One region of the Priestia sp. J2 genome, then DNA from elsewhere that is predicted to be linked to it. Evidence: riboswitches for the same ligand, from Rfam matches in the RefSeq annotation. Region 1 holds a riboswitch; each other region holds the start of a gene.
The links. A riboswitch is a leader RNA that binds a small molecule or an ion and turns the genes downstream of it on or off. The one in region 1 is predicted to bind cyclic di-AMP.

Region 1 (5,930 bases):
AGCGTCACGGCGATTAGCTTCATTTCTTTTCCTTCAATTTTTTTACCTACGTATTCTGGTGTTCTTCCAACCATTAAACCTGATAAAAATACGGCGATAATGACGTACATCATGACATTCATAAATCCTGCTCCGACACCGCCGAATACGGTATTTAACATCATATTTCCAAGCGTTAACAACCCGGTAAGAGGCGTAAGAGTATCGTGCATGGTGTTGACTGCACCTGTTTCACTTGCTGTCGTCACGATGGCGTAAAGCGTCGACATGCCGACACCAAAACGGACTTCTTTCCCTTCCATATAACCGTTCGCTTCGTTCAAATGAAAAGCATCAAGTCTTGGATTGCCACCCCACTCTGTTACGAACGCTGTGCTTAAAATAACGATAAACAGCATACTCATCGCTACAAACAAAATGCGGCCTTGCTTACGCTTTCCGATCATTTTTCCGTATGTGAAAGGAAGTGCTGTTGGCAATAAAAGCATAAGGACGATTTGTAATACATTGCTCAACGCGTTAGGATTTTCAAATGGATGAGCTGAATTGACACCAAAAAATCCCCCTCCGTTGTTTCCTAGCTCTTTAATTGAAAGAAAAGAAGCAACTGGTCCCCTTGCTATTTGCTGTGTTGCCCCTTCTATTGTATGGGCAGTAACCGTTCCGCTTAACGTTTGAGGGACACCTAAAAACATAAATAAAATGCCTGTTATAAAAGCGATAGGAAGTAAAATACGCGTAATTGACTTTACAAAATCAACAAAAAAGTTTCCCATTTCTTTCCCTGCCAGCCCACGAATAAAAGCGATTGCTACTGCAAGTGCCGTTGCTGGTGCAGCAAACATCATAAATACAATGGCGGCCATCTGCGAGAAATAGGACAATCCTGATTCGCCGCTGTAGTGCTGCAAGTTCGTATTTGTCATAAAACTAATGGCCGTGTTAAAAGCAAGTGCCGGATCCATTCCTTTGATGTGGCTTGGGTTAAACGGCAGTACCCCTTGAAACCGGAAGATAAGGTACACCACAAAAATCATAAACGTATTCGCCAAAACAAGAGCAAATGCATATTGCTTCCACGTCTGATTAAGCCCTTTAATTCCTGCTGCTTTAAACATCACCGTTTCTATCTTTCCTATCAAGCTAGTGTTTTTATCGTTTGAAAACACATTCGCTATATAAATACCTACGGGCTTTGCAATAAGCGCTACAAAAATAAGCAGCAGCGCAACTGATAGTAGAAAAATCCCCACTTTTTATTCCTCCGCTTATTAAAATTGTTCTGGATTTAACAGTACATATACTAAATAAATTAAAACGAGAACTGAAATACCTGACAAAATGAACGACATGTTCACTTCTCCTCTCTGTCGTCTACTACATGAGACGACCAGCGAATAATTCCGTACATAGCAGTCGCTAATAAGGCAAGCGTTCCAAGCATCATCATATCCAAGTTGCTTCCTCCTAACTGTTTCCTGACAAAAATGATAGCTTCTAAGTTTAGTGACGGTTTCTTTTCATAAAGCATCACGTCCAAAAAAGCTAACCGCGAGACGTGATGCTATTTTTTTCCACTAAAAAACCGCAGAAGAGAGTTCTCTTCCGCGGTTTAATGCACGACAAATAAGCCGTGATTGACACGAATTTTTTACTCCCAAAACGCTTACGGAGTTAGCTGTCGGATTCGGGTTATGGAAGTAACCCTACTCAGTTAAGAGATTCACCCCTAGTACATACGTACAAAATATTGGGTCCCCCGCTCATAATTGATTAAGCGTATATTTGTTATTTAATTTTTAGACTTAATGATGACTTTTACTGCTGCGTTTAAAACTTTGATTAGCTAACGTAGACAAATAGCGGTTTGCTAGATCAAAAGATTGCTGGTCGCACATTGCCCGATATTCAATCATTTGAATCATTTGCTTAGATAAATGCATCCTGACGCTCCTTTCACCTATATTTTGAAAGGAGCGTACTATCCGCTGTTATAGAAAACGACCACGATTACACCATCCTCTCTCTTAACGCTTACGAAGTTAGCTGACGGGTTCGGGTCAAGAAAGTAACCCTACTCAATTAAGAGATTCACCCCTGATAATTGGGTCCTCCGCTCTTTCCTTCTCTTTCAGAAAAGACTCAGCGTTTCACAGTGGAACGTTTTATGAGAGTAATCTTACTCCTGTTAAAATTTACTGTCAACAACATTTTTTGAAATTTTAAAAGCTTTATTTTTCTATATTTATTCATTATTTTAAAATAATAATTTCAGAAGAAAAAAAGCGTTCTTATCGAGGAGATAAGAACGCTTTTTTTAGCTCATTTTCTCAATTTCATTTACAAGAATTGAAATAGCATCCGTTTTTGTTGCTTCACGCATTGTACGCTTCATTGTACTTGCCTGCTGCTGAAGCTCACTTACTTCACGTAAAAACAATTCTTTTGTTAACTGTTCTTCTTCTACAACCATACAGTAGCCTTTTTTCTTAAAAGATTGTGCATTTAAAATTTGATCTCCGCGACTCTGTGCTTTTGATAAAGGAATAATCATCATCGGTTTATGAAGAGCTAAAAACTCAAAAATGGCATTGGATCCACCGCGTGTAATCACATAATCAGTTGCCGCTAGAACATCAGGAAGCTGTTCGTTTACGTATTCTAACTGACGGTATCCTGACTCTTTTTCAAGGCTTGTATCAATATTGCCTTTTCCGCAAAGGTGTACAATTTGGAATTTCTTTTGCAGTTCAGGCAAAGACTCTCGAACGATTTCATTAATACGGCGTGCTCCTAAACTTCCGCCCATAATCGTTAAAATGGGGCGCTTATCATAAAAGCGTAGCCAGCTTTCCCCGTTCGCTGCGCTTCCGCTAAATAGCTCTTTTCGAATAGGTGAACCAACAACCTGCACTTTTTCTTTTGGAAAGTAGTTTGCGGCTTCATCAAAAGAAGTAAAAATTTTAGTGGCAAATTTCTGCGCAATTTTATTTGCCAGTCCCGGTGTTAAATCACTTTCATGAATGAACACGGGAATGTTTAAAGATTTAGCAGCCATTACCACAGGAACTGTGACGAAACCGCCTTTTGAAAAAACAAGAGAAGGCTTTAGTTTTTTCAGCACGCGACGTGCATCGCCAACCCCTTTTGCTACTCGAAATACATCTTTTACATTTTCCATATCTACATATCGACGCAGCTTCCCGCTTGAAATCGCATGATATGGAACGTTTAATTTTGTAATTAATTCTTTCTCAATACCATTGTGAGAACCGACATAATGGATATCCCATTTTTCACTGTCTAATTCTTTCATGATGGCAATGTTTGGCGTTACGTGCCCCGCTGTTCCGCCTCCGGTAAAAACGATAACTTGCTTACTCATTTTTTCTTCCTCTCTTTGCATCACTTAATCGATCTGTTTTGACATCAATTTTTATCTAATCTTTTTAGCATGCAATCTGACATGTAAAACGATGGTTTTATTATAGCATTTTTCTTTTTACATATGTATGATAAGGCGTATAAAAGCATGCTATACTTTTCATAAGGAGTGATGATAATGAACAAATCTGTACCTGCAGTAAAAGGTGACACAGTGGATTCCGAAACGCGCTGTACGCACTATCATACGGATAAAGATATTATCGCAATAAAATTTTATTGCTGTCATACATATTATCCATGCTATCAATGTCATAACGCACATGCGGATCACGACATTAAAAGATGGCCAACATCTATGTTTAATGAAAAAGCTATTCTTTGCGGAGTATGTAAACATGAGCTCTCAATTAATGAATATTTAACCTGTAACTCGACTTGCCCTCACTGTCGTTCTTCTTTTAATCCCGGATGCAGCCTGCATGGACACATTTATTTTGAACAAAAAAGCTGAACAAAACATCGTTCAGCTTTTAAAATAATTGCTCATCTATATTGATAATGGAAGGAAGCAGACCTGGGAACAGTTCCTCAAGTTCTTCTAAACGCAAGGAATAATAGTGCTGCGTACCTTCTATACGTAGTTTGATAATTCCAGCTTCGCGAAGTACTTTAATATGATGTGATAGCGTTGATTTTGATACATTTAATTTTTGATAATACGAACAGGTCTGCTCCTTTCTTGTCGCTAAACACTGTACAATTCGCAGCCGGTTAGGATCACTCAACGCATGTAAAATAGGCGTTAATTTAATTTCAGATTTCGGTGGTTGATAAGGTTTTCTCATGCTTAAAATATAACACAGCTTCTTTTGTGTATCAATGTTCGATAACTTTCGAACTAAATTCCTTGCACTGTTATTTAATCGGTGTTATAGTTTCATTGTTCGATGATATTCGAACTTATCTTCATTTTAATCGTAAATTGAATGAAAGATTAAAAACAAAACAAATAATATAAAGCACCATCATTATTAAAGGAGGAATCATCCATGATTCATTTACAAGCTTCAATGAAAGTTAACCCAGCAAAAAGAGAAGAATTTTTAGAAAACGTACAAGAACTAATTAAGCATTCTTTACAAGAAGAAGGAAACAGCAACTATCAACTATTTGAAGATGCTTTTACACCTAACACATTTATGATGATTGAAGAGTGGAAAAGCGAAGAAGCAATTCAAGCACACAATAAATCAGCTCATTTCCAAAGTTTTGTAGCATTTGCTCAAACTGGCGTACTTGTAGCACCTTTAGATGTAAAAACATTACAAGGCTAAAAATAACTTCTTTGAAAGGATGACGCATCATGAATGAAGCAATTCGTACAATTCAAGATCATCGTTCTATCCGTCAATATACAGACGAAGCAGTAAGCGACGAGCATTTAGATACAATTATTCAATCTGCTCAGTCAGCCGCTTCTTCTATTAACGGACAGCAAGTAACTATTATTAGCGTCCAAGATAAAGAAAAGAAGAAAAAGCTTTCAGAGCTTGCGGGCAACCAAGCGTGGATTGACCAAGCTCCTCTATTTTTAATCTTTTGTGCAGATTTTAATCGTGCTAAGATTGCAGCTGAGCTTAACGATGCGCCTCTTGGCGTAACCGATGGGCTTGAGTCAATTTTAGTGGGGGCAACCGATGCTGGAATTTCTTTAGAAGCAGCAACAGTTGCAGCAGAGTCACTCGGTTTAGGTACAGTACCAATCGGCGGAATTCGCAGAAAGCCACTAGAAGTCATTGAACTCCTAGATTTACCGGCATACGTATTCCCAGTAAGCGGTCTTGTCATTGGACATCCGGCAGATCATTCTGCGAAAAAGCCTCGATTACCACAAGCTGCTGTGCACCATCGTGAAAGCTATAATCATGACTTAAAGTCATTGATTCAAGACTATGATGCTGAAATGGCAGAGTATATGAAAAAGAGAACAAACGGTGCAGATGACCGCAACTGGTCACAAACTGTATCCGCTATTTACAAAACCATTTATTATCCAGAAGTTCGAGCGATGCTTGAAAAACAAGGATTTAAATTCGAATGATCAAAAGCTGCGATGTTCATCGCAGCTTTTTTTATCTACTTTAACAGCGTCTTGAATAGACTAAAAGTAATACTCGATAAATGAGGTGTTTGGATGGAGTTTATTTTAATTTGTAATTTTCTTTTAGGTGCAACGGCAGCGTTTTTATTGGTGCCGGCTTTTACAAAAAAGAACACCCTTCACGTGACTTTGCTGTCTCTCCTTTTCCTCCTTTCAATTGTTCCAACCTTTCTTCTCGCTAATCCACATATCGGCGTTTTACCTTGGGCTATTCGAGACGGTCTTCTATTGTTTTCCGCTTTCCTTTTCTTTTATCTAACCTTCACTTTAAGCAGATGGAAAACACTTTTGTTTTTTCTTCTCCTTTTACTGTCAATTGCTCCTCTTGCCTACGTCGTATATGATGACTTCACGCATACGTATATAGATGCCAATATCGGAC
Region 2 (5,930 bases), 660 kb from region 1:
AACGGGTTCCGGTGTTATTTTCAAAAAAGAAAATGGAAAAGCATACGTTGTAACAAATAACCACGTTATCGATGGCGCAAGCGAAGTAGAAGTGTCACTTTCAAACGGGCAAAAAGAAAAAGCTAAAATTGTGGGAGCTGATGCGCTAACGGATTTAGCGGTGCTTGAAATGTCCGACAAAAATGTTGAACAAGTGGCGAAGTTCGGAAAATCATCAGATTTAGTGGCGGGTGAAACGGTTCTTGCAATCGGAAACCCTCTTGGTGAACAATTTTCTCGTACGGTCACACAAGGTATCGTGAGCGCAGCAAAACGCTCTGTCCCTATTTCAGAGAATTGGAACGTAGATGCAATTCAAACGGATGCGGCGATTAATCCAGGAAACAGCGGCGGTGCCTTGATCAATTCTTCCGGTGAAGTAGTTGGTATCAACAGTATGAAAATTTCAGAAGACAATGTAGAAGGAATCGGCTTTGCTCTTCCAAGTGATGAAGTGCAGCCAACAATTGAACAGCTGATGAAAAACGGAAAAATAACGCGTCCATATATGGGGGTAGGTCTTCAAGATGTAGGTCAGCTTTCAGCTGCAACAAAACAAGATCAGCTAGGCCTAACAAGCGATACGTCTGAAGGAGTTGTCGTAACGACGGTTGAACCATTCTCTTCTGCTTCTGATGCTGGTTTACAATCAAAAGACGTGATTGTTGCCATCGATGGAAATGAAGTCAAAACATCCAGTGATTTACGTCAATATCTATACACAAAACGCAAAGTAGGAGACACGGTAAAATTAGACGTGTACCGAAATGGAAAAAAACAAACTATTTCTCTGAAGCTTTCAGAGCAGCAGGATAACAATGGATGAGTTCAGCACCGTTAAAGCTGCTGCTAGCAGTATTAACAGCGTTAGGATTTTTAACAGGCTGCGGAGGGAAGCATTCAAACACGATGTTTCCTTCTGTAGAAATTAGTCAGCTATCTTCTGCCAAAGAAGTGGCAGCGTATGAAGGAGGAAAGGTGACAGGAGCTGAATTCAATCGTTTTTTAGCCGTTGAAGGGTTCTTAAATCCCGATGCTCCGCTAAATGATACAAGCTACCGCAAAGAGTTGTTGCGGCAGCTTGTCATGCAAAAAATCTTAATTTCGCATCTAAAGACAAGTGACAGGGTACAGAAAAAAGTCGAGGATATGTGGAAACAAATCAAACGTTCATATGACGAAGATACAAGAAAACAAGGCTATGAAGTCTTGCACATTCGTTCTAGCGATGTAACTAAACAGCTAATAAATCAGTTTAAATTAGAAGAATATTTCCGTAAACAAATTACGTCTGATGAACTAGACGCTTACTATACACGTATTGAGAATGATGTAACGCGCGTATCTTTTTCGCAGCTAACTTTTACAACTTTACATGATGCCGAGACCGTTGCGGCTGAGCTGCAAAAAGGAACATCGCTTCAAGACGTTCAAAAAAAATATGCTGATGTCCAGACCATCAGCAAAATAGAGAATGATGATAATCTAAAGCTTTCGAATCTATCTCCCTCTTTTATAGATGTTTTAAAAAAACAGCACATCGGAGAGTGTAGTAAGCCCATTAAAATGGGTAAAGTCTATTATATTCTTATTTTAAAACAAAAAGATAAAAAAACGGAATCAGAAGTCAAAGAAGAAATGATGAAAGAACTTGTTTTGAATCATATCAACCGGTATATCCAGGATCAACTGCCAAGGTTTCACGTGACTTTCAACCTTAGGTAGTTCCCTTTTATATAGATTGATTGTTTTCAAAAAACAAGCAGGTAAAAGAGCTTTCTATTAATAGAGAGCTCTTTTACATTTTTAAGTAGACAGAAATGTCGGTACCTGATAGAATGAAGTTGTAAAACTTTCATTATTCGGAAAATTTATACCCTCCAGCTTTGGAGGGTTATTTTTTATGCTTTTGGACGAATAAAAGAGGCTAGGACAGAAGTAGTTTAGTGGAAAGAAGATCCGAACGATGAATCGTTCGGATCTTTTCGTTAGTACGGTGAACGTATGTTTCAATCACTTTTCATCTTTTAAATGACTCAATAATGCAGAAGACATCTCCACGTGAGAAAGGGCGATGTGTGAAATCGTTTTGGCATAAGGTGTAATTTCGTTAATAAATTGCTCGAGTACGTGCAGGTGAGGAAGCTGAAGCTTTGTAATGAAGCAAGCCTGTCCGGCGATGCGTTCACAGAATAAAGCATAGGGATACTGAGAAATAAATCTTTTAAAACGCTCGTGCTCTCCGTTTTTCATGGTTACTTCAATAAAACACGAGACGGGCAACTGCAGCTTTTCATAATCAATATCGATTGTATATCCTTTTATAATACCAAAGCTCTCTAGCTGTCTTACTCGCTCTGCCACTGAAGGAGGAGACAGGTTAATTTGTTTTCCTAGCTCTCTTAAGGAAAGACGGCTGTTTTGCTGCAGTGCCTGCAAAATCGATAAATCAATTTCATCAATTTTCAATTGAAAACCTTCTTTCATATTAATGTTTCATTTGATTAGTAATAGCAGATAATATGTTTTATTTGTTATCTGAAATCTCCATTTTTCTTACTATAATAATTAAAAAGGAGTGAGTAAAAAATGGCAAGAGTTTTGTTAACAAACGAAGAGGGAACAAATTTTGAAAAAGCACTGAATTTAATTCCAGATGTAAAAAGGTTGTATGATGAGCTATACGACAAGCTTTGGAACAGTGATATAGTAAAAAGAGAGACTAAGGAAAAAATCAGGCTTTATCTAGCAGGTGTTAACGGCTGTGAGACGTGTATGAGCATGTCATATGTAGGCGATAAGACGCTTAATCAAAAAGTGTTAAGAGAAAAAGAGCTGGAAGAAAAAGATCGACTGCTGTTTCGATTTATAGATGTATACCGAGTGCGTCCAAGGGATTTGACGGATGCTGATATGGATCAATTAAAGAAATTTTACAGTGATACGCAGCTATTAGAGCTTTTGGCTGTTATTAATTTGTTTGATCAATTTCACAAACTGATTGTCAGTTTAGATTTATATGATTTTTGCAGTTTGCAGCGCAAGTGATGTCTTCCCTAAAAATATCTTGACAGACAAAATCCACAGGAGTAAGATAGCTTTCGTGAAGTGAAACGTATCATGAATCGAATCGATTATTCTAAAAAATAGATCATAGACATTTGAATAAAAATCGCTTAATCCATTACGGAGCGGAGGACCCATTATTTACGCACATATTGTGCTCCGGGGTGAATCCTTAAAAAGGTAGGGTTACTCTTAAAACCCGAACCCGACAGCTAACTTCGCAAGCGTTTTGAGGGGGAAGAGTGTGAAAAAACACAGGAGCCTTCCTGTGTTTTTTTGCGCTTTTTTTAAGAAAAACATGTAATTTTTTAGAAAAAGTATAAGCTAAGAGAACACACAGCAGTTGAAGAAAGGAATAAATACATTATGAAAAAACAGTTTGCTGTATTGGGATTAGGTCGTTTTGGAGGCAGTTTGGTTGAAGAGTTTGCTAATTTGGATGTGGATGTGCTCGCTATTGACCGCAATCAGGAGGTAGTAAAGAAATATAGCAACTCAGCTACATATGTCGTGCAAGCGAACGCAATTGATGAAGCTAGCTTAAAAGGGCTAGGCATTCGTAACGTTGATCATGCTCTTATTTCGTTTGGAGACGATATCGAAGCAAGCGTGCTTGCAACGATGCTTTTAAAAGATATGGGCGTTAAGCAAGTATGGGTAAAAGCGGTGAATATGTATCATCAAAAAGTGCTGGAGAAAATAGGAGCGGACAAAGTCATTCATCCTGAGCGCGATATTGCGAAGCGGATTGCTCATCACGTGGTGTCAGAAAAAATTATTGACTATATTGAACTGTCTAAAGACTATAGTATTGTTGAAATTGTCGCTTCTAAGAAACTTCATAATAAAACGCTGTTTGATTTAAATATTCGTGCAAAGTACGGCTGTAATATTATCGGTTTTCAGCGAAAAGACGGGGAAATGGTGATTTCGCCTACGGCGCATGAAACAATTGAACAAGGAGATATGCTTATTGTTATCGGACATAATCGCGATTTAAACCGTTTTGAAGAAGAAGGAGTTTAACTTATGAAAAAAAAAATTGTTAGGCTTACGCCGCCGCAGCTGCTTGTCTCCATTTTTGGCGGAGGAATTATTATTGGTGCTCTTTTATTAATGATGCCTTTTTCTACTACTGAGCCAATCCGGTGGGTAGACGCCCTTTTTACATCTACTTCCGCTATGACAGTGACCGGCTTAGCCGTCGTAGATACAGGTACGCGTTTTACCGTCATCGGTCAAACGATTATTATGCTGTTAATTCAAATAGGCGGTCTTGGCATTATGTCATTTGCCGTGCTGATTTTTATGATGCTAGGTAAAAAAATTGGATTTAAAGAGCGTATGCTCGTTCAGCAGGCATTAAATCAAACGAGCGTCGGCGGAGTTGTCCTGCTAGTTAAAAGGCTGTTTATCTTTTCATTTTTAATTGAGTTTGTTGCACTTATCTTTTTAGCGATACGCTGGGTTCCGGAATTCGGATGGTCTAAGGGGCTATTCTTTAGCTTGTTTCATTCAATTTCAGCTTTTAATAACGCAGGGTTCGGACTATTATCTGACAGCTTAGTTCAGTATGTAGGAGATCCCGTTATTAACATAACGATTTCCTTTTTGTTTATTATTGGTGGGTTAGGATTTACCGTTCTTGCTGATATGTGGGTAAAAAAATCGTATAAAAAACTAACGCTGCATTCAAAAATTATGATTATCAGCACGTTTGCCATTAACGTGATTGCCATGCTTTTTATTTTTTTCTTAGAGTACGGCAATTCACATACACTTGGAAGTTTGTCATTAGGAGACAAAGTGTGGGCGTCTTATTTTCAAGCGGTAACAACACGCACAGCAGGTTTTAATAGTATCGATATAGGAAGTCTACATGATTCCACCATATTTTTAATGGTTATGTTAATGTTCATAGGTGCAGGGAGTGCGTCAACAGGAGGAGGTATTAAACTAACAACGTTTGTGGTGATTGTCTTTTCTGTATGGGCATTTTTACGAAGCAGGGAAGATATTGTGCTGTTAAAGAGACGGCTTCTTCCTCTTCATGTGTTTAAGGCACTAGCCATTACGATGATTTCGATTATGTTTGTGTTTGGGGCCATTTTTCTATTAAATATCTCAGAAAACCTGCCGTTTATAAAAATTATGTTTGAAGTGGTTTCTGCGTTTGGAACAGTGGGGTTATCGATGGGAGCAACTCCTGAGCTTTCATACTTTGGACGCGTGATTATTATCTTTATCATGTTTTTAGGAAAAGTGGGGCCATTAACCCTTGCGTTTTCATTATCTAAGCAAAAGCGTGAAGCCGTTCGCTATCCAAACGAAGATATAATGCTAGGATAGAAAAATCGCCTTCGATGAGGCGATTTTTTTATATTATTTATACGTTCAAGACATATAAGAGGTTACGCACAAAACAGTTGCGATGAATAAAAAGAAGGCAAAAACAAGAACAATGGGCAATTTGGAATGTCGGCGCATTAAAGCCCCTCCTTTTTTATAGTAAAAAAATCTCTTACTATATATAACGAAAGAAACAAAAATATGATTCACTTTTTTTGGCGAAATTTGAAGGTTTTTCTCATTGGAAAAATCCGCACCCCTGTCCTAAACATTTTGCCAAGCTGTTGCATACACTAAAAGCAGATAACAGGAAGTGAGGGATGGTACGTGGGAAAACAAAATTTTGCGTTAATCGTTGTGTTATTTGTTTTACTTGTTATTGTAGGTGCGTCTGGCTTTCGCTTTTAAACGTTAACTTTATTTGCGCATAGTCCCCTTCAAAAAAGGCATACTAGGCGGAAGTAAAAACCAAAAAT
Region 3 (5,930 bases), 2.4 Mb from region 1:
GCATGTAAAACGAAGCGATAAGCTTATTAATTTGAAAGAAAGGCAAGGTACATAGCTTTATGTGGGAAATTATTGTAGCAATCATTTTAGGGATTGTAGAAGGTTTAACAGAGTTTGCTCCCGTTTCGTCAACTGGGCATATGATTATTGTGGATGACCTGTGGTTAAATTCAAAAGAATTATTTTCATCTCCAGTAGCTAATACATTTAAGATTGTTATTCAGCTAGGGTCGATCTTAGCAGTAGTTGTTATTTTTAAAGATCGTTTTATTAATTTATTAGGATTGGGAAAAAAACCAGCTGCTGCAATTGGACCGACAAATCGCTTAAATTTAATGCAGGTAATTGTTGGTTTGTTACCCGCAGGAGTGTTAGGACTTTTGTTTGATGATTACATTGATGAACATTTGTTTTCTTTAAATACGGTGCTAATTGGCTTAGTGGTCGGAGCTGTATTAATGATTCTAGCAGATTTGTTTGGACCTAAACGTCCGCGTGTAGAGACGGTGGACCAAATGTCTTATGGACAAGCACTAGGTATAGGACTGTTTCAATGTATTGCTCTTTGGCCAGGTTTTTCTCGTTCAGGCTCAACGATTTCAGGAGGGGTTCTTCTTGGAATGAGCCATAAGGCAGCCGCAGATTTTACATTTATTATGGCAGTGCCAATTATGGCAGGAGCAAGTGGACTTTCATTGGTTAAAAACTGGCAGTATTTCACATCAGATGCACTACCGTTTTTTATTGCTGGTTTTATCAGCGCCTTTATTTTTGCGCTTATATCGATTCGCTTTTTCTTAAAATTAATCAACCGCATTAAATTAGTTCCGTTTGCCATTTATCGAATTATTTTAGCGGCTATTCTATATTTTGTATTTTTATAAAATAAATAAGCGTATTTTATAGCCATTTAAACTTCTGATAAAGACTTAAAAAGCAAGAAAAAGCTATTGCAACATTGCAATAGCTTTTTTGCATAAATATATATTATTGTCTTTTGAAAGCGTTTTATAAACATGGGTATTGACAAAACGTGTCGAAAAATAGTAAATTAATATTTGTGCAGTATAAAGTTAAGTAAAAGTAAGACTTCTGTTTAGTTTTATTGACTGTAAAAAACGTATGACAACGTATAGATCGTTTTAATTTTATAAAAATTGAATAATAAGCTTAATCGTATAGAGCGGGGGAATCATTATCGGCAGTAAAGCTGCCTTGGGGTGAATCCTTACAAAAGGTAGGAAACTCTCAATTCCGAATCCGACAGTTAACCTCGTTTGCTTTATTGAGAGAAAGAGCCCAAAATAGCGTAAGTAAAAGGCTGTTCTTTCTTAAGAATAGTCTTTTTTTGTTTTTTCAGAAAAGTATATACAAATGTCATACATCTTTGGGGAGGTACATCTATGAAAAAAATTCGTTTTGGTTTGGCTACGCAGATTTTTACCGGTTTAATCCTCGGTGTTCTTGTAGGAGTAATTTGGTTTAACGATCCGCGTGTAGTAACATACCTGCAGCCGCTGGGAGACTTGTTCTTAAGATTGATTAAGATGATTGTTATTCCAATTGTTATCTCAAGTTTAGTCGTTGGAGTTGCAGGAGCAGGTAGCGGTAAACAGGTCGGAAAGCTTGGCGTTAAAACCATTCTCTATTTTGAAATTATTACAACTTTCGCAATTGTAATCGGTGTATTGATTGCTAATATTTTTCATCCTGGACAAGGTGTAGACATTCATTCAGCACAGAAGAGTGATATTTCACAATACGTTGAAACATCCGAACAGCAAGAAGGAAAGTCAGTGGCTGAAACGTTCTTACACATTGTTCCGACAAACTTTTTCCAGTCAATTGTTGAAGGGGACATGCTAGCAATTATCTTCTTTACAGTATTGTTCGCACTTGGAGTAGCGGCAATTGGAGAAAGAGGAAAGCCTGTTGTTCAATTCTTTGACGGCGTTTCTCACGCAATGTTTCACGTGGTAAACCTAGTAATGAAAGTGGCTCCGATTGGAGTATTTGCTTTAATTGGTGTAACAGTTTCGAAATTCGGTTTAGAGTCACTTCTTTCATTAGGAAAGCTTGTTATCTTAGTTTACTTAGCGTTAATTTTCTTCCTACTTGTTGTATTAGGAGGAATTGCGAAATGGGCAGGAATTAACATTTTCCACTTATTCCGCTATATGAAAGATGAACTGTTGTTAGCATACAGTACATCTAGTTCTGAGACAGTTCTTCCGCGAATTATGGAAAAACTTGAAAAGATGGGCTGTCCAAAAGCTATCGTATCGTTCGTTGTACCAATTGGTTATACATTTAACCTAGATGGTTCTGTTCTCTATCAAGCGATTGCAGCGTTATTCTTAGCGCAGGTGTATGGTATTGATTTAACAATCGTTCAACAGCTGACGCTCATTCTGGTATTGATGGTTACATCTAAAGGAATGGCTGCGGTGCCAGGAACATCATTTGTTGTATTACTGGCTACTCTTGGAACAATCGGCGTTCCGGCAGAAGGATTAGCCTTCATTGCGGGAGTAGACAGAATCATGGATATGGCACGTACGGTTGTTAACTTAGTAGGAAACACACTAGCAGCAATTGTGATGTCTAAATCTGAAGGCAAATTTGACCCTAAAAAAGGTACAGAGGTCATGAGAGCCGGCTAATTTATAAATTAAAAAGCTACTTATTCTATTCAAAAAATTAGAATAAGTAGCTTTTTTCATAATAATTCCTTTATTATTATGGAAATTGACCCTATAATATGTAACATCAGGTATAAATATATCCAAATTTTATTCTTACATAAAAGCAGTCACTGGTTCCTTTCTTTATCAATAAATATAGAGATAGCTTAGCTAGTTGGGGGATAGTAGAGTATGTGGAAAAAGCGAATATGGGTCATTGCCTCGATAGTAATCGTATGTTTGTTAATCCCTTACAGTTTACCGATTGTGTTTGCTTTATTAACAGCATTAGCGCTTGAGGGTATTGTTCAAAAATTGCATCAATCTTTTAAAATGAAGAGAGTCTACGCAGTGCTTATGACCTTCATTTTATATGTTGTTTCGCTCATACTTATTGGATTTTTTATTGTTCGGACAATCGTTACGCAAGTGGTAGCTCTTTCAAAGATAGCGCCTTCATTTGTAAAAGAAATCTATGAAACCGCGATTTATCCAACTATTATCAAGTGGAAATACTATTCAAACGCTCTTCCTACAGAAGTGATTTCTTCTATCGAGCGCACGCTTGAAAAAACCGTAAATTCATTAGATTCTCTATTAAAAAGTACCGTGGAAATCATCATTAGCTTTGCTGCTACTGTTCCTGGATTTCTACTAGAGTTTCTTATTTATTTAGTAGCGCTTGTATTTATCAGCCTTGAGCTGCCTGCTATTAAAAATAAAATTAAGTCATTTTTAACAGAAGAAACGAAATATAAGCTACAAGTTGTCATCACTCAGCTTATCCAAGCGGGGGTTGGTTTTATTAAGGCACAAATTATTTTAAGTGTCATGACGTTTGTAATGGCTTATGTAGGGCTTTGGCTATTAGATGTTCCGTATACCGCGCTGCTTAGTTTATTAATTGTAATTGTCGATATCTTACCAATCCTTGGGACGGGCTCGGTGCTCGTTCCATGGGGGATTTTTGCTCTTACGCAAGGGCATGACTCATTAGCAATCGGCTTATTTATTCTATTTGGAGTGATTACGGTAGTAAGACGTGTAGTAGAACCAAAAGTGTTTTCTACAAATATGGGTATTTCACCTTTGGCTGCACTAGTTAGTTTGTACATTGGATTTAAACTTTTAGGTTTTGTCGGGTTGTTTTTAGGACCGGCTTTAGTTATTTTATACGATGCTCTTCGTAAAGTAGGTATTATTCAAATTAACTTTAAACTATAAAAGCGCTGGATAAAACTAGCGCTTTTTTTATTGAAACTTTTGTAGTACGTCATACGTAAAGAGGGAAAGGAAAAAACTATGTCGCGTTGGTTTTTATCTATCAATCGGCTAAATTATAGTTTTGCAGTCTTAGATTTAATGACATGAGGAGGAGAATTTTTGTTAGAGTCGGTTTTACTTTCTTTAATTGAAGCGCTAAAACAGCTCTCTTATTTTGGCGTAATTTTAGCATTAACGTTTGAGTTTGTCCCCGCAGAGCTTGTTTTACCTTTAGTAGGGTATTGGGTGTACCAAGGTGATATGAACTTGTATCTGGCTATCCTTGCAGGTACAGTAGGCGGTGTATGTGGACCGTTGACTCTTTACGCACTGGGACGTTACGGTGGACGACCGTTAGTTTTAAAATATGGAAAATATTTTTTGGTGAAAGAAAAAGAAATTGACGCTGCCGATCGCTTTTTTAATAAGTACGGCAGCGGGGTCGCTTTTTTTGGACGGTTTATTCCAGGAGTGCGTACGGCTATCTCTTTTCCATGCGGGATGGCAAAAATGAATGTATGGCTGTTTTCTATTTACACATTTGTTGCGATGCTTCCAGTAACGGCTATTTACGTATATTTAGGATATAAGTTAGGACCTAAGTGGAAAGAGGTGGGTCCGATTGTTTCTCAATACATGCAGCCTATTGGAATCGGAATTGTTGTTTTAATTGCGTTGTTTTTTATCATTAAATATGTGCGGAATAAACAAGTAGGACAGAGCTGATAAATCGAGGAAAAGAGTGAGGATATGTCAGAGCATGAACAATTGAGAATAGAATTACGAAAAATTGAAAAGTGGGAGAAAGACCAAAAAGGACTTTTTTTCTGGGAGCGGCTGGCTCGCTTGCCTTTTTCAGCTTTAGATAAAGTAACGCCAAAGTTCATTCATCAAAAAATAGAAAAATTATTAGATGAAATTGCTAAGTATGTTGATAATGGAGGCCAGTATTTAGCTAATACGTCTGCCACGCTAGAGAAAGCATCAGCCCAATTACAAGAAAATAAGCAGCTGTCAATAGAGGATGTTCAGCATTTATCTCTGCAGGAAATGGATGAGTTGGCGGAGTATTTTATTGAAGTCCGAAAAAAGAATGCGCAGCTGCAAGGAGCTACAACCGGAGTAGGTGGAATTTTCACACTGGCGATTGATATTCCTTTTGTATTGGGACTTACGCTTAAGACACTGCAAGAAGTGGCTGTTTCTTATGGTTACGATCCCACTGAGCAAGAGGAACGCATTTTTATGGTCAAATGCATGCAGTTTTCATCCTCTGATATTGTAGGAAAGCGTGCGATTTTAGAAGAATTAGCAAGCGGCAATCGAACGCAGAGCTTGCAGCAGCTCCAAGGTTGGAGAGAAGTGTTTCTAACCTATAGAGACAACTTGGGATGGAAAAAGCTATTTCAAATGATTCCTATAGCAGGGATGGTATTTGGGGCGTATATTAACAAACAAGCGATTAGCGATATAGGAGAAGTTGGAATGATGCTTTACCGTAAAAGACGCATTTTAGAAAAAGTCTCACAATCTAAAAAATAAAAATAGGCTGGTATGAAAGTATTTTAGTTGAAAAAAAATCCGAACGAGTTTGATTCTTTGTTGAGAATCAAATACGTTCGGATTTTTTTACTGATATAGTAAATGTAGCTTTCATGTATTTAGTTGCCTCTAGGTGTTGATTGGAGGGCAAGGCGAAGACTCCCGCGGAAAGCAAAGCCTTGCACGGAAATCAACAGCGGTGTAACGAGCGATTCATATTAGATCGTTTACCTTTTTGTTCGTGTGTAGATGGGATTGATTTGTTTATGTCTCAATTACTTTTTTTCGACATTATTTCTGGGGAAATATGTCGAGGTGTGTTAAGCCTATTTTCTTAATCAAAATGAAAAGTAGGAATGGTAATAGTATTTTTTCGTCTGGCAATCAGTAAATAAATAATTCCAATTATACTCCATACAATACCGATAAATAAGGATGTTT

Region 2: another riboswitch for cyclic di-AMP. It lies ahead of LJY09_RS19255 (potassium channel family protein); the one in region 1 lies ahead of kdpF (K(+)-transporting ATPase subunit F).
Region 3: another riboswitch for cyclic di-AMP. It lies ahead of LJY09_RS02305 (glutamate/proton symporter GltT); the one in region 1 lies ahead of kdpF (K(+)-transporting ATPase subunit F).

What each region holds. Positions count from the first base shown of each region.
Region 1 is NZ_CP086208.1:3,049,816-3,055,745, forward strand. Features, by position in the region: gene kdpA (potassium-transporting ATPase subunit KdpA) at 1-1,247, opposite strand, end outside; gene kdpF (K(+)-transporting ATPase subunit F) at 1,272-1,352, opposite strand; cyclic di-AMP (ydaO/yuaA leader) riboswitch at 1,650-1,790, opposite strand; gene LJY09_RS15455 (hypothetical protein) at 1,806-1,943, opposite strand; cyclic di-AMP (ydaO/yuaA leader) riboswitch at 2,016-2,158, opposite strand; gene LJY09_RS15460 (undecaprenyldiphospho-muramoylpentapeptide beta-N-acetylglucosaminyltransferase) at 2,318-3,385, opposite strand; gene LJY09_RS15465 (CHY zinc finger protein) at 3,563-3,898, shown strand; gene LJY09_RS15470 (ArsR/SmtB family transcription factor) at 3,918-4,232, opposite strand; gene LJY09_RS15475 (putative quinol monooxygenase) at 4,437-4,721, shown strand; gene nfsA (oxygen-insensitive NADPH nitroreductase) at 4,751-5,488, shown strand; gene LJY09_RS15485 (hypothetical protein) at 5,582-5,930, shown strand, end outside.
Region 2 is NZ_CP086208.1:3,708,046-3,713,975, reverse strand. Features, by position in the region: gene LJY09_RS19275 (S1C family serine protease) at 1-865, shown strand, start outside; gene LJY09_RS19270 (peptidyl-prolyl cis-trans isomerase) at 862-1,764, shown strand; gene LJY09_RS19265 (Lrp/AsnC family transcriptional regulator) at 2,053-2,508, opposite strand; gene LJY09_RS19260 (carboxymuconolactone decarboxylase family protein) at 2,629-3,087, shown strand; cyclic di-AMP (ydaO/yuaA leader) riboswitch at 3,203-3,347, shown strand; gene LJY09_RS19255 (potassium channel family protein) at 3,472-4,131, shown strand; gene LJY09_RS19250 (TrkH family potassium uptake protein) at 4,135-5,454, shown strand; gene LJY09_RS19245 (YjcZ family sporulation protein) at 5,782-5,862, shown strand.
Region 3 is NZ_CP086208.1:425,549-431,478, forward strand. Features, by position in the region: gene LJY09_RS02300 (undecaprenyl-diphosphate phosphatase) at 60-884, shown strand; cyclic di-AMP (ydaO/yuaA leader) riboswitch at 1,158-1,297, shown strand; gene LJY09_RS02305 (glutamate/proton symporter GltT) at 1,404-2,663, shown strand; gene ytvI (sporulation integral membrane protein YtvI) at 2,877-3,908, shown strand; gene LJY09_RS02315 (DedA family protein) at 4,068-4,673, shown strand; gene LJY09_RS02320 (EcsC family protein) at 4,698-5,489, shown strand; gene LJY09_RS02325 (APC family permease) at 5,824-5,930, opposite strand, start outside.